One region of the Janthinobacterium sp. NKUCC06_STL genome, then DNA from elsewhere that is predicted to be linked to it. Evidence: predicted binding sites of a transcription regulator. Region 1 holds the regulator's gene; each other region holds the start of a gene.
What was found. The regulator sigma-54, encoded in region 1, starts transcription at its own class of promoters, with help from an activator protein. The targets are predictions, from matches to a motif close to TGGCANGNAANCTGCTTT.
Positions count from the first base shown of each region.

Region 1 (5,766 bases):
CGACTATTTCATCACCAATTTCAGCCTGGTGCGCATGGATTTGACGGGTAAGCCCAGCTATATCGTGTCGGGCACCAAGCTCACGCATTATCCGGCCGACGATTCGTCCGATATCGACCAGCCTTTCGTGCGCAAGCTCACGCCAGGCATGCCGCCGATGAACATGAATGCGGAACTGGCGCATATCGACCAGGACAATACCCGGCTGCAACTGCACCGCAAGGTCGTGATCGACCGCGTGGCCAGTCCGAAGGCGCAGAACCTGACGGTCAGGACGGAAGCGCTGACGGTGTTCCCGGATGAGGAAAGAATGGAATCGGACGTGCCTGTCGATATCCTGACGGGCACCTCGCGCCTCAATGGCATCGGCATGAAGGCCAATAATGCCACCGGCGTGGTCGAAGTGCAGAATGCGCTGCGCATGGTCCTCCCGCCGAAACCGCGCCCGGCCGCGGCGTCAAAATGACAGAATGAAACAAGGAAACCATACTATGAAGAAAATTTTGCTGTTGACCGTATTTTCCCTGGCCATCATGGGCGTGGCGCATGCCGAGAAGGCCGATTCCGAGAAGGAAGCCGTCATCACGGCACGTAGCGGCCACATCGATGACATCAAGCAGGTGCGCACCCTGACGGGCGACGTCGTGCTGGTCAAGGGTACCCTGACCATGAAGGCGGGCCGGGCCCTGATCACGGAAGATCCGCAAGGCTACCAGTTCATTACTTTCTGGGCCGATCCCGGCAAGCTCGCCACCTTCCGCCAGAAGCGCGATGGCGCGGGCGACCTGTGGGTCGAAGGCGAAGCGGAGCGCGTGGAATACAACAACAAAACGGAAGTGGTGAAACTGTTTTCCAGAGCCAAGCTGACGCGCCTGGAAGGCGCGAAAGTGACCGATGTGGCCAACGGCGCCTTCATCTCGTATGACAGCCGCAAGGAAGAATTTGCGATGGAAAATTCCAACAGCGGCACCAGCACCGCGGATGGCGGCAGCGTGCGCATGGTGATCCAGCCGAAGACCAAGGCGCCGGCGGCGGAGAAAGCGCCGGCCACGCCCGCGCCAGGAAAGAAATAATGGAAAATACACGTTGCGGCAGCACCCTGATCGTTCGCGGGCTGCAAAAAACCTATGGCAAGCGGCAAGTCGTGCATGATGTCTCGCTGCAAGTCGAATGCGGCGAAGTGGTGGGGTTGCTGGGCCCGAACGGCGCCGGCAAGACTACCTCGTTCTACATGATCGTCGGCCTGGTGCCGTCGGACGGCGGCAGCATCGATATCAGCGGCGTGGACATTTCCAGCCTGCCGATCCACCGCCGCGCGCAGATGGGCCTGTCCTACCTGCCGCAGGAAGCGTCCGTCTTTCGCAAGCTGACGGTGGAAGACAATATCCGCGCCGTGCTGGAAATCCAGACCGTTGAAGGCCGTCCTTTGAAGAAGGCCGAGATCGAGGAGCGCCTGGACAAATTGCTGGCCGACTTGCAGATTGAAAAGCTGCGCGAGAACCAGGCCCTGTCCCTGTCGGGCGGCGAGCGCCGCCGCGTGGAAATCGCCCGCGCGCTGGCCACCGATCCCCGTTTCGTGCTGCTCGACGAGCCGTTCGCCGGCGTTGATCCGATCGCCGTGATCGAGATCCAGCGCATCGTGCGCTTCTTGAAGGAGCGCAATATCGGCGTGCTGATCACCGATCATAATGTGCGCGAGACGCTGGGTATCTGCGACCGTGCCTACATCATCAACCAGGGCTCGGTGCTGGCGTCGGGACGCCCCGACGACATCATCGCGAACGAGTCGGTACGCCGGGTCTATCTGGGCGAACACTTCCGCATGTAAGCCAATGAAACAATCATTGCAGCTGCGCACTTCGCAGCACCTGGCACTGACGCCGCAGTTGCAGCAATCGATACGCCTGTTGCAATTGTCTACCCTGGAATTGCACCAGGAACTAGAGCAACTGCTGACGGACAATCCCTTGCTCGAGCGCCTCGACGATCCGCTCGACCGTTCGCTGCGCCTGCTGTCCGACGGCGCCTTGAGTTCCACGGCGGCGCCGGCCGAAGCGCCGCCCCAGCCGCCAAGCCAGGACGCGCCTGCCGCGCCGGCCGAAGCGGAAACCTTTGACGGCGAGGCGGGCGACAGTCCGGCTGCCGCGGACGGTGGCGACAGCGACTGGAGCGAGGCGAGCCGCGGCAAGGCGCCAGACGATGAAGATTCGCGTCCGCAGCTGGAGGCCCATCACTGCACCCTGCGCGAGCACCTGATGGAGCAGATGCGCGTGACGGTGCTCGAGTTGCGCGACCGCGCGCTGGTCGAGCTGATCATCGACGCGCTCGACGACAATGGCTACCTGGAAGAGTCGCTCGACGACATCCTGGCGCGCCTGCCGGAAGAGCTGGAAATCGACGCCGACGAGATGCGCACGGCCTTGTCGCTGCTGCAAAGTTTCGATCCGCCGGGCGTGGGCGCGCGCAATGCGTCCGAATGCCTGGCCCTGCAAATCAAGCGCTTGCCGCACATCGCCATGGTGACGCGGCGCATGGCCCTCGTCATCGTGGAAAAGCACCTGGCCTGGTTTGCCCAGCGCGATTTCAACAAGCTGAAAAAAGCCCTCGATTGCGACGAGGAAGACTTGCGCGAAGCGCAGACGGTGATTCGCCAGTGCAATCCGCATCCGGGCGCCGTGTTCGCCTCGGACGTGTCCGATTACGTGGTGCCTGACGTCGTCGTCAAGCGCGCGCGCAATGGCTGGCAAGTGACCCTGAACAACGACGTCATGCCGCGCCTGCGCGTCAACGCCATGTACGCCAACCTGCTCAAGCAGGGCAAGGGCGAAGGCGCCATGGGCGCACAGTTGCAGGAAGCCAAGTGGCTGATCAAGAATATGCGCCAGCGCTTCGACACCATCCTGCGCGTGGCACAGGCGATAGTAGAAAGACAAAAGAACTTTTTCTCGCATGGGGCCGTTGCCATGCGCCCCCTTGTGCTCCGTGAAATAGCTGATACACTGGGTTTACACGAGAGTACTATCTCGCGGGTAACAACTCAAAAGTACATGCTGACCCCGCACGGCATGTTCGAGTTGAAATATTTCTTTGGTAGCCACGTCGCCACCGAAGCGGGGGGCGAAGCGTCATCGACGGCGATACGGGCATTGATCGTGCAACTGACAGGAGCAGAAGACCCTAAAAATCCTTTATCCGACAGTAAGATTGCGGACATGCTGGGGGAACAAGGCATGGTGATTGCGCGACGTACTGTTGCCAAATACCGGGAAGCGTTGAAAATTCCGCCAGTGAGCCTGCGTAAGTGTTTGTAAGTTTTTTTCGGTTCCTCTGCGGGCCGGATACGATGGACCGCACGAACCCGATCATCTTTAGGAGTGTGTATGAATCTCACCATCAGCGGACATCATCTCGAAGTGACACCAGCCATCCGTGAATACGTACAAACGAAGCTGGAGCGCGTGAAACGTCATTTCGATCAAGTCATCGATATCGCCGTGATTCTGACCGTGGATAACCTCAAAGAGAAAGAAAAACGTCAAAAGGCTGAAGTCAACCTGCGTTTGAGTGGCAAGACTGTCTATGTGGAAAGCCTGGCGCACGACCTGTACGCCGCGATCGATACCCTGATCGACAAGCTCGATAGGCAAGTGATGAAATACAAAACCAAAGTGCAAGGGCACGGTAAAGAGGCGATCAAGCATCTGCCAGACAACTCCGAGGAAGACGCCGTCGTCGCCGTTTAAGGCCACCCGCTTCCAGCAGTTGTGATCAACTAAGGGCGCACATCTTGCGCCCTTTTTTGCGCCTGGACCTGTTGAACGCAATCTTCCCCGCGCAGGCGCTAGAATGTTTGCACTTTCACTTCTTTCCTGCCTGCCATGAGCGACTTCGTCCAGACCTCCATCCGCAACCGCACCGGGCACATCGTGCTCGACCGTCCGAAAGCCTTGAATTCCCTGTCGCTGGAGATGGTGCGCGCCCTGAGCGCGGTCCTGCTGGCCTGGCGCGATGATCCGCACGTGGACGCCGTGGTGATCCGTTCCAGCAGCGAAAAAGCCCTGTGCGCCGGCGGCGACATCCGCTTCTTTTACGATGCGGGACTGGCCACGCCGCAAGGCGGCAGCGCCTTGCTGGAAGATTTCTTTACGGAAGAATACGCCTTAAATCATGTGATTCATTTCTATCCAAAACCGTATATTGCCGTGATGGATGGCGTGGTGATGGGCGGCGGCATGGGCGTGGCGCAAGCCGGGCCCGGCAACCGCCTGCGTATCGTCACGGGCCGCACGCGCATGGCCATGCCGGAAGTTAATATCGGCCTGTTCCCTGACGTGGGCGGCAGTTATTTTCTTTCCCGCCTGGCCGGTCAGCTGGGCCTGTATCTGGGCTTGACGGGCTTGACCATCAACGCGGCCGATGCCCTGTACACGGGCCTGGCCGATGTCTACCTGCCCGAGGCGCAGATGGGGGCGTTGCTGGCCCTGTTCGACTCGACGCCGGGCGAGGCCTTGCCGGTAGCCATCAAGGCGCTGGCGGCGCCGTTCCAGGCCGGGGCGGGGGACTCTTCCCTGGCGACGGCGCGCGCGGCGCTGGACCGCCACTTCGGCGCGCCGTCCGTGGCGGCCATCATGGCCTCGCTGGCGCAGGACGACAGCGCGTTCGCCACCAAGGCGCTGGCAGCCATGCGCCTGCGTTCGCCCTTGATGATGTCGGTGACCCTGGAATTGTTGCAGCGGGGCGCTCACCTGGGCGTGGCCGATTGTCTGCGACTGGAGCGCACGGTGGTGCGCCACAACTTCGCGCATGGCGAAGTGCTCGAGGGCGTGCGCGCGCTGGTGGTCGACAAGGACAATGCGCCGCGCTGGAACCCCGCCAGCCTGGACGAGGTCGACGCTGCCATGGTGGCGCGCTTCTTTGCCCCCGTCTGGCCGGCTCAAGCGCATCCGCTGCGCCACCTGAATTAACTAGGAGCGTTCGCGGTGGCGCAGGACCACGCGCTCGTTGGGGCCGAAGTATTGCGCCAGCCGTTCCGCCATGTACACGGAGCGGTGCTGGCCGCCCGTGCAGCCGAGCGCCACCGTCAGGTAGCTGCGGTTGTCGGACTTGAATGACGGCAACCATTTTTCGATGAAGGCGCGAATGTCGGCCAGCAGTTCCAGCGCGCTCGGCTGCGCGTCGAGGAAGGCGATCACGGGCGCGTCGCGTCCGTCGAGGGGGCGCAGCGCCAGGTCGTAATAGGGATTCGGCAAGGCCCGCACGTCGAAGACGAAATCGGCGTCCAGCGGTACGCCCAGCTTGAAGGCGAACGATTCGAAGAACAGGGTCAGCGGCGCGCGTTCGGAGGCGACGATATCCTTGATCCAGGCGCGCAGCTTGTTGGCGCTCAGTTCCGACGTGTCGATCACATGGCCCAGCTGTTCGATGGCCGACAGGCGCTCGCGTTCTTCCGAGATGCACTCGATCAGGGTGCGGCGGCTGGCGGGATTCTGGTTCGGACGCAATTCGTGCGACAGCGGATGGCTGCGCCGCGTTTCCGAGAAGCGCGCCACCAGCGAATGCGTGGTGGCCGTCAGGAACATGACCTTGACGTCGTGCCCCTGGTCGCGCAGCAGAGCCACATTGTGCGGCAGGCTGGTCAGCGACTCGGCGCTGCGCGCATCGACGGCGACGGCCAGTTGCGGTGTACCTTCGTCGAGCAGGGTTTGCACCAGGCTGGGCAGCAAGGCCGGTGGCAGGTTGTCGACACAATAGTAACCGGTATCTTCC
Region 1 covers NZ_JAHKQY010000003.1:596,518-602,283, forward strand. The annotation lists gene lptC (LPS export ABC transporter periplasmic protein LptC) at 1-466, shown strand, start outside; gene lptA (lipopolysaccharide transport periplasmic protein LptA) at 492-1,073, shown strand; gene lptB (LPS export ABC transporter ATP-binding protein) at 1,073-1,828, shown strand; gene KO539_RS15285 (RNA polymerase factor sigma-54) at 1,833-3,311, shown strand; gene hpf (ribosome hibernation-promoting factor, HPF/YfiA family) at 3,381-3,743, shown strand; gene KO539_RS15295 (enoyl-CoA hydratase/isomerase family protein) at 3,879-4,964, shown strand; gene rapZ (RNase adapter RapZ) at 4,965-5,766, opposite strand, start outside.

Region 2 (5,766 bases), on a different contig from region 1:
TCGGCCGCACAGCGCTGCGACTGGCCCATGCCGTCGCGGATCACCTTGCCGCCGCCGAATTTCACTTCTTCGCCGTAGATCGCATAGTCATGCTCGATCTCGATGAACAATTCCGTGTCGGCCAGGCGGATGCGGTCGCCCTTGGTAGGGCCGAACATTTCGGCATACGCGCTGCGGGGAATGCTGGCCATCTCAATCCTTTCCCGGTGGAGTGTCTTGCAGTTCGCCCATCACTGCGCCATTGAAGCCGAAAACCTTGCGCTCGCCCGCCAGCGCCACCAGTTCCACCGTGCGCTGCTGGCCCGGCTCGAAGCGCACGGCGGTGCCGGCCGTGATGTTCAAGCGCATGCCGTAGGCGCGCCAGCGCTCGAAGGCCAGCGCCGGATTGACTTCAAAAAAGTGGAAGTGCGAGCCGACCTGGATCGGCCGGTCGCCCCGGTTGGCCACCACCACGGTGGCCGTGGCGCGCCCGGCATTCAAGCTGATTTCGCCTTCTTCCAATTGGTATTCGCCTGGGGTCATGAGGGGCTCCTTCTCAAAAGACTACGGTATCGGGTGGTGCACGGTCACCAGCTTGCTGCCATCGGGGAAGGTCGCTTCCACCTGAATGTCGGGGATCATCTCGGCGATGCCGTCCATGACGTCGGCGCGCGACAGAATTTTTGTCCCGTCCGACATCAGCTGCGCCACCGACTTGCCATCGCGCGCGCCTTCCATGATGGCCGCGCTGATCAGGGCCACCGCTTCCGGATAGTTCAACTTCAAGCCGCGCGCCAGGCGCCGTTCGGCCAGCAATGCAGCCGTAAAAATGAGCAGCTTGTCTTTTTCGCGGGGAGTCAGGTCCATGTTTTTCCTTGTGCTTCTTTCCTGTTCAAGTGTTCCAGATGCGGGGCACGACGGCGTCGCGTCCCAGCATGGCGGGGCGCAGCAGCTGCCAGGCGGCCAGCATGACGCGGCGTGCCGCCTCGCTGTCGCCGCACAGCAGGCGCACCACCACCAGTGACTTCATGTGCGTGGCGCCAAACGCGGCGCCGGCCGGCACGGCGATCTCGCGCACGGCCGCCAGCACGGCGGCAGAAATGGGTGTGCCGATGGCGATCAGGGTGGCGCACACGGTGTGTCCCCCCAGGCCCAGCGGGCTGGCCATCAGCGCGCCGCCGGCCGCCAGCACGCCCTGCTCCCACCACAGCAGCTTGCCGCCGCGGCGGATCCGCACCTGCTGGCTGATGCTGCCCGTATTGAAAATTTCGCCCGAGGCGCTGCGGCCCAGGCAGACGATGTCGCAGCCGATGTAGCTGGCGTCCGGCGCCAGCTCCACCTCGTGGCGCAGGCGCACGCAGGCCTGGTCGAAGAAGATGCTTTCCTGCGGCAGCCACTCGATGGCGGCGCCGCTACCGGCGCGCAGCACGATGTGCTGGCCCGAGACATGGCCGTTGGCGCGGTACCATTTGGCGGCGCCCGGCGACGTGAGCAAGGCGCGCGCGCCCTCGCCCAGCGTGGCGTCGACGGCCAACTGGTCGCCGCCCACCACGCCGCCCGGTGGATGGATGATGATGGCGTGGCAGACGGCGTCGCCTTCCGGATACAGGGGCTTTTGTACGCGCAGGGGGCCGCTGTGCGTGCGCTCGACGAGGCGGCTGACGCCATCGTGCAGCGCAAAGCCCAGGCGCAAATGCGCCTGCCAGGCGCCGTGGGCGCTGGCTGATAAAGGCGTGACTGGAAGGGTGCTATCTGGCATGCGGGGCAATCGCGTAAATAAGCGATTACCTAAGCAGGATATATGCCAGCGTCAAGGGAAGGAAAAGTGAGAATCATGCACCGCGCTGCAGCGGACGCACCGGCATGGTGCATCGGCCGCACCGCAGTGCCTGTCTCTTACGCCACGGCCAGCGTACGCCGTTCACGCAGCAGGGCCGTGAAGGCTTCGGCGGCCAGGGGGCGGCTGAAGTAATAGCCCTGCATTTCATCGCAGCCGTGTTCCGTCAGGAAGTCGACCTGTGCGCGCGTTTCCACGCCTTCGGCGATGACGCGCATGTCGAGGTTGTGCGCCAGCGAGATGACGGAACGGGCGATGGCCGCATCGCTGCTGCTGGTGGTGACGTCGTCGACGAAGGATTTGTCGATCTTCAGCACGTCGATGGGAAAACGCTTCAGGTAGCCGAGGCTGGAATAGCCGGTGCCGAAGTCGTCGAGCGAAATGCCCACGCCGATATCCTTCAGGCGCGTGAGGGCCGCCACGGCCTTGTCCGGGTCGCCCATCACCGTGCTTTCCGTGATCTCGATGCCGAGGCAGGCGGGCGCGATGCCGTATTTGCGCAAGGCCGCCTCGACGAAAGGCACCGTGCGGTCCTGCGCGAACTGCTTGCCGGACAGGTTGACGGCCACCTTGACGCTGCCCAGGCCCGCGTCGTGCCAGGCGCGGATTTGCGCGCACACGCTTTCGAGCACCCATTCGCCGATGGCCGTGATCAAGCCGTATTCCTCGGCCAGCGCGATGAACAGGCCCGGCGGCACCTTGCCCAGCACCGGATTATCCCAGCGCAGCAGGGCTTCCGCGCCCAGCAAGGCGCCCGTGCGCAAGCACATCTGCGGCTGGTAGTGCACTTCGAATTCATCGCGGCCGATGGCGCCGCGCAGCTGCTGCTGCATCGCCAGCCGGGCGCGGATATCGCTGCCCATGCGCTCCGTGAAGAAGGCGTAATGGTCGCGCCCCATTTCCTTGGCGCGCACCAGGGCCGTATCGGCGTGGCGCAGCACGTCGTCGAGGCTGTCGCCGTCGGCCGGACACATGGCGATGCCGATGCTGGTCGTCAGCGCCAGGCGCTCGCCATCGACGCTGAGCTCTTCGCGCAAGCCGGCCAGGATGGTTTGCGCCAGGCCCAGGGTGCGCCCCAGCAGGGCGTCGTCCTGCAGCAGGATCTGGAATTCGTCGCCGCCCTGGCGCACCACCGTGTCGCCCTCGCGCACGCAGCCGGACAGGAAACGCGCCACCACTTGCAGCGCCTTGTCGCCCACGGCCTGGCCGTGCGAATCGTTGATGTTCTTGAAGCGGTCCAGGTCGAGGCACATCAGCACCACCTGCTGGCCGTCGCGCTGCGCGTTCGCGCGCGCCTGTTCAAAGCGCTCGCGCAGCAGCACGCGGTTCGGCAAACCGGTCAGCGCGTCGTGGTAGGAGAGGAAATCGATCAGATGCTGCTCGGCCTTGCGCTCGCTGATGTCGAGGAAGACGCCGATGTAGTTGACGACGGCGCCGTCGGGGCCGTGCACGGTGGAGACGCTGAGCAGGCAGGGATAGGTGTCGCCGCTCTTGCGCCGCGTCTGCACCTCGCCCGACCAGCAGCCGCTGCTGCGCAAGCCCTGGCGCAGGGCCAGCAGCACCGCTTCGCCCGTGTATTCGGCGTGCAGGCGCATGATGTCCGTGCCCACCACTTCCTGCGCCGCGTAGCCGGTGATGCGGGTAAAAGCGGGATTGGCCGTGACGATGACGCCGGCCGCATCGGTGATCAGGATGGCGTCCTGGGTCGCTTCGAAGACCTGGCCCGACAGGCGCAGCAATTCTTCATTGGCGCGGCGGATCTGCACTTCGCGCGCCAGGGTGCTGGCCACCTGCTCCAGTTCGGCCGTGCGTTCGGCCACCCTGCGTTCCAGGTTGGCGCGTTCCTGCGCCAGCTGCAGCTGCGCGCGCGCCAGGCGCACGTGGGCGTCGGTGCGGGCCAGGATTTCCTCGGCCTGGAAGGGCTTGGCGATGAAATCGACGGCGCCCAGCGCGAAGCCGCGCACCTTGTCGTCCGTATCGTACTGGGCCGACAGGAAGATCACCGGCACCTGGCGCAGCGACGGTATCTCTTTCAGGCGGCGACACACTTCAAAGCCGTCGAGGCCCGGCATGCGCACGTCGAGCAGGATCAGCTCCGGCGGACGCGCCTGGGCCGTCCACAGGGCCAGTTCGCCGTTTGGCGCCTGGCGCACGGCATAACCGGCGCCGCCCAGCAAATCGCTCAACAGTTTCAGTGAAGCCGGCGTATCTTCAACGATCAGTACTTCGCCCTTAGAGTTCACTTCCGAAAAATCGCGGTGCATGTAGCAGTTCTCTCAGCTTTGGATGAGGCGCGGCGGTCGGCTGCCGCGCTGGACAAGACATTTCTTTGCGATGAACTACGTACTATCATCATAATCTTTATTGCAATTTAGCACCATCCATCGGCGCCACTTAGTCCGTCTTTTCAGCGAATCCGATGTTGTCAGCCCACACTTTTCAAGCGGGCGCCAGCGCGCCCTCACTCTCCAGCAAGTCGCACAGCTGGCGGTACTGATGCTGGTCAAGCATGGCTTGCAGCGGCGCCAGCACGGGCGCCGCCACCGGCGGCAAGGCGCCCAGCAGCAGCGCCACCCTGGCCAGGTTCAATTCGCGCAGCGCCACCAGCAAGGCCGCGCGCTCTTCCCCGGCCAGCAGCAGCAAGTCTTGCGCCCGCAGTACCGGCGGCGCCTCGGGCGCCGGCGCCACTGGCAACGGCACGGACACCTGCACGGGCGCCTCGGCCGCCTGCGCGGGTATGCTGAAACGGAAGGTGGCGCCCTGCCCCGGCATCGATTCGACCGTCAGTTCGCCTTTCATCAATTGCACGAATTCGCGCGAGATGGCCAGGCCCAGACCCGTGCCATCCTTCGGTCCCGCGCTGTCGGCCTGCACGAAGGGCTCGAAAATGCGCTGCTGGTCTTCCGGGGCGATGCCGATGCCCGTGTCGCTGACGGCGAACGACAGCATCCATAGCCCGCCATCGCGCCGCTCGCCGCGCACGCGCAAGGCGACCTCGCCGCCGCCGGCGAACTTGACGGCGTTCGACATCAAATTCAACAGCACCTGGCGCAAGCGCGTCGCGTCGAGCACCACGGCCGCCGGCAAGCCCGCGCAATCGAGGCGCAGGGCCAGCCCCTGCTGCTCGGCGCGCATGCCCAGCATGTCCATCACTTCCTGCAGCAGGGGCGCCAGCGCCACCACGGCCGTCTGCGCGTGCAGGCGCCCCGCCTCGCCCTTCGACAGGTCGAGGATTTCATTGATCAGGGTGAGCAAATGATTGCCGGAGCGGTGGATGATGGCCAGGTTGCGCTTTTCATCGTCCTGCATGTTGGGCGAGGCGGCCATCAGGCGCGAAAAGCCGATCACGGAATTCAAGGGCGTGCGCAGCTCATGGCTCATGTTCGCCAGGAAGGTGCTCTTGGCGCGGTTCGCCGCCTGCGCCTGGCTGACGGCCACCGACAGGGCGCTCGTGCGCTCGGCCACCAGTTCTTCCAGGTGATGCCGGTGACGCAGCAGTTCCAGTTCGGCCTCGCGGTGCGCCGTGATGTCGTAGTTCGAGCCCACCAGGCGCATGGGCTGGCCCCGCCCGTCGCGGAAGATCACGGCGTCGGCCTTGATGTAGCGGATGGCGCCATCGGGCCACAGGATGCGGTACTCGTGCGTGAAGGCCTGGCCGGCGTCCAGCGCGGCGCGCAGGGCCTCTTTCGCGGCCGGCACGTCGTCCGGCACCAGCGCCGCGCGCCAGATCGCCGCCGGCGCCACCGTGCTGTCGGCATCGGCCTTGAACTGCGCGTACATCTGTTCATCCCACTGCAAGGCATCGTTGATGACGTTCCAGTCCCAGATGCCGATGCTGGCCGCGCCGGTGGCCATCTGCACGCGCTCCTCGCTGCGCTGCAAGGCGCGGTAGCGGCTGTCGAGCAGCGCCACCATGTCGCGGATGGAGCGGTACAAGGTGCGCAGTTCGC
Region 2 covers NZ_JAHKQY010000001.1:85,148-90,913, forward strand. The annotation lists gene ureC (urease subunit alpha) at 1-191, opposite strand, end outside; gene KO539_RS00400 (urease subunit beta) at 193-522, opposite strand; gene KO539_RS00405 (urease subunit gamma) at 544-846, opposite strand; gene KO539_RS00410 (urease accessory protein UreD) at 872-1,738, opposite strand; gene KO539_RS00415 (GGDEF domain-containing response regulator) at 1,876-4,080, opposite strand; gene KO539_RS00420 (HAMP domain-containing sensor histidine kinase) at 4,256-5,766, opposite strand, start outside.
Region 2: KO539_RS00410 (urease accessory protein UreD) is a predicted target of sigma-54. The motif match lies at 1,769-1,786, and genes of this name have one in related genera.

Region 3 (5,766 bases), on a different contig from region 1:
TTCTGGCTTTTTGGCGGGGCTATCTTTATCATTTACCCATTCAAATAGAGGTACTCCTTTAAATTTCCCCTTGTTGTAGTACTCGAAAAATTCTTTGTTTTTGTCGGTATTCTCCAGTCCTCTTAGTATTTGCCAATCCGCCGCGACCCTTAATTCGCGCAACGCCTCCTGCCTGATCGTGCACACGCCCACCGCCACGTCATACGCCAGTGCCTTCTGCGCATGCTCGGGATTGGTCATGATGGTCGAGTGATCGGTGGCGTGGGTGTCGATGTTGGCAGCCAGGTAGTTCTGAATTTCCTGCTTGCGCCAGGCATTGAATTCCTTGCTAGCCTCCTCCGGCTTGTCCACCGCCGTCACAGGCTTGCCTTTTTCGACCCAGCCGTCGCGCCTGGCCTGCATGCGCAGCATGCCATTCTGTTCGTAGCGCAGCGCCGCCTCGGCTTGCGCATCGCCCTTGCCCTGGGAACGGTACGGCGCGTATGCGTCATCGGCTTCGGCGGCGCGGTCCTTGTGCAGGGAGTTGGCCGGGGCATCGCACTCTTCGTCAAATTGTTCGCTGGTGTCGGCAAAGCGTGTCGAGCGTGGCAGGAATGCCTCGGGCAGCCTGGGTGCCTTCATCGGCAGCCGCCAGGATTTGGGCGGCAGGGCGTTGATGCGCGTGCCGGTAGTCTTGGCGAGAATGATGACGATGGGCGCGAACAAAAAGGTCAGTATCTTGCGCCCGATGCCTTTGCTGGCCCGCATGCCCTTTTTGATCGAGTACTCGGCGACCAGTGAACGCGGGTGCCAGATATCGTAATCCGTTTCATTTTCCTGGCCGACAAGGTGGTTTTGCGCAAACACGCGCTGCGTGAAGACGCCGTCGCCGCCCGTATCGGCAATTTCCTGCGCCGACATGACGCGCCAGCCTGTGCCTTGCACGGGGGTGGCGGAAATCACCTGGTCGTGCGGATTGAAATACAAGGTGACCCTGCCATAGGTAGAGTCCTGCAAGCGCCCGGCGGCCGGGCCGGGGATTGCCAGGTCCTCATCGCGGCGTTTCAGGCGGGCATTCAGCCCGGCGCACACGCCTTGCTCGGCCTGCTCATACCATTCACCGTCGGAATTGACGCCGTGCACGAAGATGATGATGCCGGGACGCGGCAAGCGCGTGACGGCCTTGAGCAGCGCATGGCTGAACAAGGTCGTGCCTTCGGCTTCGGCGAGCAGGATGCAATTGCTATCGAGCGTAGGGTCGGGCGACATGCGGGCGCTCCGTCAGCGTCAAGCAGGCAAAGGCGGCGCCAAAGTGAACTCAGGCAATCTGCACTGTATGTGGATTGCCTGAGTTGGAACTTGCGTGGTGTCAAGAAAGGAGGTGCGAGGGGCGGGGATTGCCGGAGGAGTCAGATCGCGTTCAGCGGTATTTTGAGGTAGCGCACGCCGTTGTCTTCCGGCTCGGGCAGCTTGCCTGCATTGATGTTGACCTGGATGGCGGGCAGGATCAGGGTCGGCATGTCGAGAGTGGCGTCGCGGCTGGTGCGCATGGCCACGAATTGTTCTTCCGTGATGCCGTCGCGCAAGTGGATGTTGCTGGCCCGTTGTTCGGCCACCGTCACTTCCCAGCGCGCCTCGCGGCCATTGGGCGGGTAGTCGTGGCACATGAACAGCCGTGTTTGCGGCGGCAGCGACAGCAATCGTTGCGCGGAGCGGTACAACAGGGAGGCCGAGCCGCCGGGGAAATCGCAGCGGGCCGAGCCCACGTCCGGCATGAACAGGGTGTCGCCGACGAAGACGGCGTCGCCGATCTGGTACGCCAGGTCGGCCGGCGTGTGGCCGGGCACGTGCAGGGCGCGTACTTCCAGCTTGCCGATATGGAAAACCTGGTCGGGCGCGAACAGCTGGTCGAACTGCGAGCCGTCGGCCCTGGCGCCGTCCTGGTGGTAGACGGCCGCGAACGCCTGCTGCACCGTCTGGATGGCGGCGCCGATGGCCACGTCGCCGCCCAGCTGCTGCTGCAGGTAGGGCGCGGCGGACAAGTGGTCGGCATGCGCATGGGTTTCCAGCAGCCAGCGGCACTGCAAGCCGTGCTCGCGCACGAAAGCGATCACCTTGTCGGCCGAGGCGGTCGAGGTGCGGCCCGCCTTGGGGTCGTAGTCGAGCACGGAATCGATGATGGCGCAGTCGCGGCCATCGGCCTCGTAGACAACATAGGTGACGGTGGCGGTGGCGGGGTCGAAGAAAGCTTGGATTTGTGGAGTCATCACGGCGGCAAGGGACGGGCAAGGAAAAGGCATTATATCGTCAGAGTTCGCTAAAAAAATGCTGCAAATTGACATTTAACATGCGAAAAACAGATAAGCATCCGTCACAGTCGTGCGCACCCTGACGCTTGCAGCATGGTAACCTCATTCTTCCAAGGAGGAATTCATGAACGATATCACTGCACGCAGCGAACAGTACCGCGGTTTTACGATTTCCGTGACCCCGCAAAAGGACAACGACGATTTATGGGATTTTACCTACCGCCTGCAGCGCGAAGGTGAACCCGAGGCGCAGGCGATCACGCGCAGCCGCACCCTGGGCGGCTATGCGGCGCCCGAGACGGCTTGCACGGCTGGCCTGGAAGTGGCCAGGACGGAAGTGGATAATCTGTTGCGCCCTTGAGCGAGCGTAAATCGTTTAGCCCGAAAGTGCGCCTGACTACCACTGGCGCGTGAAACACGTCGCTGCCAGTCGCGCTTCATGCTACGATTTCCACTATTGAGTCAGTCACGAAGGAGGCACCCCATGGATAGCAGTTCTAAAATTCACTATAAAGGCTGGGAAATCGTTCCCCTGGCCGTGCCCACCACCGACGGCAAATGGTCGGCCAGTTGCGATATCGAACGCGCCACCGTGGAAGGCCTGGAAGTATTCGAAGGCTCGACCATGCAATTCGTGCGCGACGACGAGGAGGGCGCCATTGCCGCCGCCTGCGAAGAAGCCGTGCGCCAGATCGACAACATCATCGCCAATCCGCTGGTTAGGCTGGCCTAGTTTTAGCTCGTAATATCACTCTCAGCCGGCGTCCGCCGGCTTTTTTTTCATCCGCGCTGTTTTCCTGCTTGTTGCATGTTTCATTCAATGTTTCAAAATGAATTGATTGAAACAAATGTGAAACGTTGTTGATGCCAAACGTGACATCGCTGTTGCGCGGCGTGACAACCACGCTGCGCGGCCCCCACAGCCGTTTGCCCGCTTTTTCACTCTGCGACAGATGCTGTTCCCCTCGCTAGAAACGCCCTGGCACGGCATTTGCAATACCCATGCTCATAGCCACTCCGTGAAACATTCGGGACCATCCGAAACCCATAAGGTGAACACATGACTCAATACTCCGCAGGTGCCGCATTCCGCAAGGCCGTCCAGGAAGAATCCCCGTTGCAAGTCGTCGGCGCCATCAACGCCAACCACGCCTTGCTGGCCAAGCGCGCCGGTTACAAGGCCATCTACCTGTCCGGCGGCGGCGTCGCGGCCGGCTCACTGGGCTTGCCCGACCTGGGCATTTCCAGCCTGGACGACGTGCTGACCGACATCCGCCGCATCACCGACGTGTGCGACCTGCCGCTGCTGGTCGACGCCGACACGGGTTTCGGTTCATCCGCCTTCAACGTGGCGCGCACCGTGAAATCGATGATCAAGTTCGGCGCGGCTGGCCTGCATATCGAAGACCAGGTGGGCGCCAAGCGCTGCGGCCACCGTCCTGGCAAGGAAATCGTGAGCAAGGAAGAAATGGTCGACCGCATCAAGGCGGCCGTCGATGCGCGCACGGACCCGAACTTCGTCATCATGGCGCGCACCGATGCGCTGGCCGTCGATGGCCTGGAAGCGGCACTGGAACGCGCCGTCGCCTGCGTGGAAGCGGGCGCCGACATGATCTTCCCGGAAGCCATCACGGACCTGGACATGTACGCCACCTTCGCCAAGGCCGTCAACGTGCCGATTTTGGCCAACATCACGGAATTCGGTTCCACGCCGCTGTTCACCTTGGACGAATTGCGCAGCGCGCACGTGGGCCTGGCGCTGTATCCGCTGTCCGCTTTCCGCGCCATGAACAAGGCGGCGGAAAACGTGTATCAGGCGCTGCGCCGCGACGGCACGCAAAAGAATGTCGTCGACACCATGCAGACGCGCATGGAGCTGTATGAATCGATCAATTATCATGACTTCGAACAAAAGCTCGACGCGCTGTTCGCCGCGCAAAAGAAATAAGCAGAAATAAGCAAGAAGCAGGGGGCGCATGCCGGCCCCGCAGTGATGCAACCGAGACTAGTCAATTTTTGGAGAAATCAATGAACGCACCGCAAGCCGCCACTTTCAAGCCTAAAAAATCCGTCGCCCTGTCCGGCGTCACCGCCGGCAACACGGCGCTGTGCTCGGTCGGCAAGACCGGCAACGATTTGCATTACCGCGGCTATGACATCCTGGACGTGGCCGACAGCTGCGAGTTCGAGGAAATCGCCTACCTGCTGGTGCACGGCAAGCTGCCGACGTCCGCGGAACTGAAAGGCTACAAGGCCAAACTGAAATCCTTGCGCGGCTTGCCGTCGGCCGTGAAACTGGCGCTGGAAGCGCTGCCGGCCGCCGCCCACCCGATGGACGTGATGCGCACGGGCGTGTCCGTGCTGGGCTGCACCCTGCCGGAAAAAGACGACCATAACGCGCCGGGCGCGCGCGACATCGCCGACCGCCTGATGGCGTCGTTCGGCTCCATGCTGCTGTACTGGTACCACTACAGTCATAACGGCAAGCGCATTGAAGTGGAAACGGACGACGACTCGATCGGCGGCCACTTCCTGCACCTGCTGCATGGCGAAAAACCGTCGGCATCGTGGGAAAAAGCCATGCACACGTCCTTGATCCTGTACGCGGAACACGAATTCAATGCCTCGACCTTCACCAGCCGCGTGATCGCGGGCACGGGGTCGGACATCCACTCGGCCATCACGGGCGCCATCGGCGCGCTGCGCGGTCCGAAACACGGCGGCGCGAATGAAGTGGCGCTGGAGATTCAGAAACGCTACGACAACCCGGACGAAGCGGAAGCCGATATCCGCGAGCGCGTCGCCAACAAGGAAGTGGTGATCGGCTTCGGCCACCCCGTCTACACGATTTCCGATCCGCGCAACGTCGTCATCAAGGAAGTGGCCCGTTCGCTGTCGCAAGAAGCCGGCTCCACGAAAATGTTCGACATCGCCGAGCGCCTGGAATCGGTCATGTGGGAAATCAAGAACATGTTCCCGAACCTGGACTGGTTCTCGGCCGTGTCGTACCACATGATGGGCGTGCCGACGGCGATGTTCACACCGCTGTTTGTCATCTCGCGCACCTCGGGCTGGGCTGCCCACATCATCGAGCAGCGCATCGACAACAAGATCATCCGCCCGAGCGCCAACTACGTGGGCCCGGAAGATCTGGAATTCGTGCCGATCAAGGACCGCAAATAATGAGTACTGCATTGACTACCCCGATGAATACCCTGCACCGCAAGCCCTTGCCGGGCACCCAGCTAGACTACTTCGACACGCGCGCCGCCGTCGATGCGATCCAGCCAGGCGCCTACGCCACCTTGCCCTACACCTCGCGCGTGCTGGCCGAAAACCTCGTGCGCCGCTGCGACCCGGCGACCCTTAACGCTTCGCTGAGCCAGTTCATTGAACGCCGGCGCGACCTCGACTTTCCATGGTTCCCCGCGCGCGTCGTCTGCCATGACATCCTGGGCCAGACGGCCTTGGTCGACCT
Region 3 covers NZ_JAHKQY010000001.1:21,903-27,668, reverse strand. The annotation lists gene KO539_RS00115 (DUF3274 domain-containing protein) at 1-1,248, opposite strand, end outside; gene KO539_RS00110 (MBL fold metallo-hydrolase) at 1,389-2,246, opposite strand; gene KO539_RS00105 (hypothetical protein) at 2,413-2,649, shown strand; gene KO539_RS00100 (hypothetical protein) at 2,773-3,021, shown strand; gene prpB (methylisocitrate lyase) at 3,349-4,236, shown strand; gene prpC (2-methylcitrate synthase) at 4,317-5,471, shown strand; gene acnD (Fe/S-dependent 2-methylisocitrate dehydratase AcnD) at 5,495-5,766, shown strand, end outside.
Region 3: prpB (methylisocitrate lyase) is a predicted target of sigma-54. The motif match lies at 3,269-3,286, and genes of this name have one in related genera.

Region 4 (5,766 bases), on a different contig from region 1:
GCGCGTCTTCGCCCTCGCCTTCCTGGAAGTTGACGTCGCTGCATTTGGCGTGGAAGGGATTGAGCATCCACGGGTCGACATCGATCATCTTGCCGAATTTTTTCACCACTTCATCGTAGGCCGTGTAGTGGTTGCTCTTGCGGCGCAAGGCCCAGCCCGCGTGCAAGGGCGGCAGCAGGCTTTGCTCATGAATGTTTTGCAAGATATCGGGGATGCCGTCCGACAAGTCGTTATTCAGCAGAATCGTGCACGGGTCGAAATCCTTCAAGCCCAGGCGGCGGCCATTGTTCAGGCGCACAAGCGGCTCGATGACGAGCATGTTGCCATCTGGCAACGCCAGCGGTGTCGGCTGGGTGATCTCGGGCGACCACGAGCCGAAGCGCACGTGCAGTCCCGTCTGGCGGAAGATCTGCATCAGGCGCGCCACGTTTTGCAGATACTGCGGCGTGGTGTTGTGCAATTCCGGCACGATCAGCAGGTTGCGGGCATCCGGGCAATACTTGTCGATGGCGGCCATGGCTGCCTGCACGGACAAGGGCAGCATTTCCGTGGCCAGGTTATGGAATCCGCCCGGGAACAGATTCGTATCGACGGGTGCCAGCTTGTAGCCGGCATTGCGCAAGTCTACCGAGCAATAGAAGGGCGGCGTGTGCTCTTGCCACTCCATGCGAAACCAGCGCTCAATGGCCGGCGTCGCGGCCAGAATCTTTTTTTCGAGGTCGAGCAGCGGTCCGGTCAGGGCCGTGACGAGATGGGGAACCATAGTTACATCCTTAAATTATGTGCAGTATTCAAAAAAGCACACAGAACTGCCGACTATATTACCGTGTAAGTACCCCAAATCGGGGCAAAAGCCTTGTTTTAAAGACCTTTTACATTCCCACAACGAAAAAAAGGCACCTCAATGAGGCGCCTTTTCCAGCCGGACATGCCGCGCCGGGGCGCTGGCATGCCAGATAATGACTATTTAGCCATGATACGCTTGCTCGCCATGGCTCGTGATATCGAGGCCTTCGCGCTCTTCTTCTTCCGGTACGCGCAGGCCGATGACGATGTCGACCAGTTTATAGGCGATGACGGAGACCACGGCCGACCAGAGGATGGTGGTGCCGACCGCTTGCGCCTGCACCCACACCTGATGGCCGATGGAATATGGATCCGCCGACATCTTGTTGGTGACATAGTCGAAAACGCCCTGGCCGCCCAGTTGTGGCGCGGCAAACACGCCCGTCAGCAAGGCACCCAGGATGCCGCCCACGCCATGTACGCCGAACACGTCGAGCGAATCGTCGGCGCCGATCAGGCGTTTCAGGCCATTCACGCCCCACAGGCAGACGACACCGGCCAGCAAGCCGATGACCAGGCCGCCCATCGGGCCGACAAAGCCGGCCGCCGGGGTGATCGCCACCAGGCCGGCCACGGCGCCCGATGCGCCACCGAGCATCGATGGCTTGCCTTTGCTGATCCATTCGCCAAACACCCACGACAGGGTGGCGGCGGCAGTGGCCAGCAAGGTGTTGACGAAGGCCAGAGCCGCCACGTCGCCCGCTTCCAGCGAGGAGCCGGCATTGAAACCGAACCAGCCCACCCACAGCAAGGATGCGCCGATCATGGTCATCGTCAGCGAGTGCGGTGCCATCGATTCGCGGCCGTAACCGACGCGTTTGCCGATCATGATGGCGCCCACGAGGCCGGCGACAGCGGCGTTGATGTGCACGACGGTGCCGCCGGCGAAGTCCAGCGCGCCTTTTTGCCAGATCCAGCCAGCTTTCAAGGCTTCGCTGGCCGAGGTGGCGGCGTTGGTGATCAGGTCAGGACCGGTCCAGAACCACACCATGTGGGCCGCTGGCAAGTAGGCGAACGTGAACCACAGCACGACGAAGGCCAGCACGGCGGAAAACTTGGCGCGCTCGGCAAAGGCGCCGACGATCAGTGCGCAGGTGATGGCGGCAAACGTGCCCTGGAAGGCCACGAAGACGAACTCGGGAATGACGACGCCTTTGCTGAAGGTGGCGGCGGCGGCAAACGTGCCCTTGGCCGGATCCCAGATGCCGTTCAGGAACAGGCGGTCGAAGCCACCGAAGAAGGCGGTTTTTTCCGTGAAGGCGATCGAGTAGCCGTAAATACACCACAGCACGATGACCAGCGCGAACACCATGAACACTTGCATCAGCACCGACAGCATGTTTTTCGAGCGCACCAGGCCGCCGTAGAACAGGGCCAGACCGGGGATGGTCATCAAGATCACCAGCAAGGTGCTGATCATCATGAAACTGGTGTCGCCCTTGTTGGCGACGGGCGCGGCGGCCGGCGCGGCGGCGGCTGGCGCTGCATCAGGCACCGGCGTGACGGCAGGGGCCGCGACGGCCGTAGTCGTGGCCGCCTCCGTCTTGGCGGGCGCATCGGCAAAGCTCGGCGTAGCAACGCCAAACGCACACAGACAGGCTATCCCGGCTAGCAATTTTGTTATATTTTTATGCATCAATATTCCCCTTAGAGCGCTTCGTTGCCGGTTTCACCGGTACGGATGCGGATGACCTGTTCCAGGTTGTAGACGAAAATCTTGCCATCACCGATTTTACCGGTACGCGCGGCGCCTTCGATCGCTTCGATGGCCTGGTCGACAATGGCGTCATCGACAGCCGCTTCAATCTTGGTTTTTGGCAAGAAATCAACGACATACTCGGCGCCACGGTAGAGTTCCGTGTGACCTTTCTGGCGGCCGAAACCTTTGACTTCCGTGACGGTAATGCCTTGCACATTGATAGCCGACAAAGCTTCGCGTACTTCGTCCAGTTTGAACGGTTTAATGATTGCGGTAATCATTTTCATGGCAGTCTCGCTTAAAAGGTTTTGGACACGGTCAGCACGAGACCGGATTTCGCCAGATTCTTGCCATTCGGTGCCAGCGACGTGATGTTGGCTTTGACGGCAGCCAGGGAAACGGTCGCCACGCCAAAGTCCTTGGTCACGCCGATCTTGTAATCGCTGTAGCTGAGGGAATCGTTGTGCTCGACCTTCTGACGGCCCACATGCAGGTTCAGCATGTAGCCATCATGCACCTCGACATTGGCGCCCACGTCCAGGTAGCCGCTGTTCTTGCTGTCGGCAACACCGAACAGATTGGTGGTCGAATGCGAGTATTTGATATACATCGGGCCGTAGCCGAGTTGGCCGTACAGCTCGAAGGTGTTGGCATTGGTGCTCAGGCCATTCGAGGGATAGAAATAGTACAGGCCGCCCACGTCATAGGTAAAATCCTTGCTGATCTCGCCCCGCTTGCCACCGTAGATATCCCATTCCAGATCGGTATCGCCGCCGCCATCCTTGATCCATTTGATGCTCGACAGCCAGGTGCCCACATACAGGCCCGTCGGGTTATGGGTATAGTCGGCGCCGCCACTGATGGCCGGGTTCAAGCGGCTTTGCGAAATGCCGCGGTAACGGTAGTCGCTGGTCAGCGCCACGTTGTAGCTCACCACGTTATCAGGCACGGCTTCGGCCGCAGCAGGCGTCGCCACTGCATCCTGGGCCATGGCGCTACCGCACACGGCGGTCATGGCCAGCGTCAACGCTGCAGCTAAAGTCATGTTCTTGGACAGATTCTTCATGGCGATTCCCTTTTATTGAACTTTTAAAGCGGTTGAGGTTTAAAATCTTGGCTGGAGATCACAAAGCGTTCATACCTTCTTTAGCAGAATACGTGCCAGCTCACTTGCCACCTTGACAGGTGCGTTTCCGGCCATACATACCCTGCAAGCCTGTCGGCATGCGGGTATGGGCTGCTGAAGTATGATGAATTTGCCCAGTTTCGCACCAGATTAACGCCGCTGTGCACCGCAATGGTGCGATGCACAGGCCGCACCATAAAAGGACTGACCATGGACATGAATACCTTCTTTAACGACTTGCAAGGCAAGATCCATCAAGCCATCGAAAACTCGCCTGCCAAGGATATCGAGAAAAACGTGAAATCGATGATGACCCAGGGCTTCGCCCGCCTCGATCTGGTCACGCGCGAGGAATTCGATATCCAGGCGCAAGTGCTGGCCAAGACGCGCGCCAAGCTGGATGCACTGGAATTGCGCCTGATCGAACTGGAAACGCGCCTGAACGATCCAAAAGCCTGAACCGCTGCTGCATGCAGGGCGCCGTAATCGGCGGCCTTGCTGGCATACCTCAAGCCTGACGCCGTTTCAAGCGCTAGACTGATCCTGCCCGCGTCCGCGCTACAGGGGAGTCTGATGAGTCTGGCCGTCCTGAAAAGCCGCGCCCTGTCCGGCATGGAGGCGCCCGAGGTAAGTGTCGAAGTCCACCTTGCCAATGGCTTGCCGTCCTTTACGATTGTCGGCCTGCCGGATACGGAAGTAAAAGAATCGCGCGACCGCGTGCGGGCCGCGTTGCAAAACTGCGGCTTTGAGATGCCGGCGCGGCGCATCACGGCCAATCTGGCGCCGGCCGACCTGCCCAAGGAGTCAGGCCGCTTCGACCTGCCCATTGCGCTGGGCATCCTGGCCGCCTCCGGCCAGTTGCCGGGCGACCAATTACACCACTATGAATTCGCGGGTGAACTGTCGCTGTCGGGACAACTACGTCCCATCCGTGGCGCGCTGGCCATGACCTTTGCCATGCAGCGCAGCCAGCCAGGCGCGCCACGCGCCTTCATCTTGCCGCAGGCGAACGCGGACGAGGCGGCGCTCGTCCGCGACGCCTGCATCTATCCCGCCCACAGCCTGCTCGAGGTCTGCGCGCATTTTGCTGCGCACGCCAGCCACACGGCCTTGCAACGCCACCAGCCCGTACTGGCGGCGCACGCTTTTCCGTACCCCGATTTTGCCGACGTCCAAGGCCAACAACAGGCGCGACGGGCGCTGGAAGTGGCGGCAGCAGGCGGCCATAACGTCCTGATGATTGGCCCTCCAGGCGCAGGCAAGACCATGCTGGCCAGCCGCTTCCCCGGCGTGCTGCCGCCCATGAGCGATGAAGAGGCGCTGGAATCGGCTGCCGTGCATTCGCTGGGCGGCCACTTCAAGGTGGAGCACTGGAAACGGCGCCCCTATCGCGCCCCGCATCAGACGGCGTCCGGCGTAGCCCTGGTGGGCGGCGGCAACGTGCCGCGGCCTGGCGAAATCTCGCTGGCCCACTGCGGCGTGCTGTTTCTCGACGAAATCGCCGAATTCCAGCGCCGGGTGCTCGATGTCTTGCGTCAGCCCATGGAATCGGGTGTGATCAGCATTTCACGGGCGGCCCGCCAGGCCGAGTTTCCTGCCCGTTTTCAATTGATCGCCGCCATGAACCCTTGCCCGTGCGGCTATTTGGGCCACGCTTCCGGCCGTTGCCGCTGCACGCCAGACGCCGTGCTGCGTTATCACAATCGCCTGTCTGGCCCGCTGCTCGACCGTATCGACCTGCAAATTGAAGTGGCCGCCATGCCGCCCGCGGCGCTGGGGCGGCGTGCCGGCGCCGGCGAAAGCACGCAAGCCATCGCCACGCGGGTAGCGGCAGCCTATGCCCTGCAGCTGGCACGCCAGGGAAAAGCGAACCAACGGCTGAGCAACACGGAAATCGAACAACATTGTCGGCTGGAAACGCAAGGCGAACAATTGCTGCATGGCGCCATGACGCGATTGCACTGGTCGGCGCGCACTTACCACCGGGTATTACGCGTGGCGCGCAGCATCGCGGACCTGGCCGGTAGCCCGGCCATCACGCCGCCACATGTCGCCGAAGCGATCCAGTACCGGCGCGTGCTGCGTGAAATATAAG
Region 4 covers NZ_JAHKQY010000008.1:264,921-270,686, forward strand. The annotation lists gene gshA (glutamate--cysteine ligase) at 1-763, opposite strand, end outside; gene KO539_RS23040 (ammonium transporter) at 968-2,482, opposite strand; gene KO539_RS23045 (P-II family nitrogen regulator) at 2,494-2,832, opposite strand; gene KO539_RS23050 (TorF family putative porin) at 2,844-3,611, opposite strand; gene KO539_RS23055 (accessory factor UbiK family protein) at 3,882-4,130, shown strand; gene KO539_RS23060 (YifB family Mg chelatase-like AAA ATPase) at 4,245-5,765, shown strand.
Region 4: KO539_RS23050 (TorF family putative porin) is a predicted target of sigma-54. The motif match lies at 3,692-3,709, and genes of this name have one in related genera.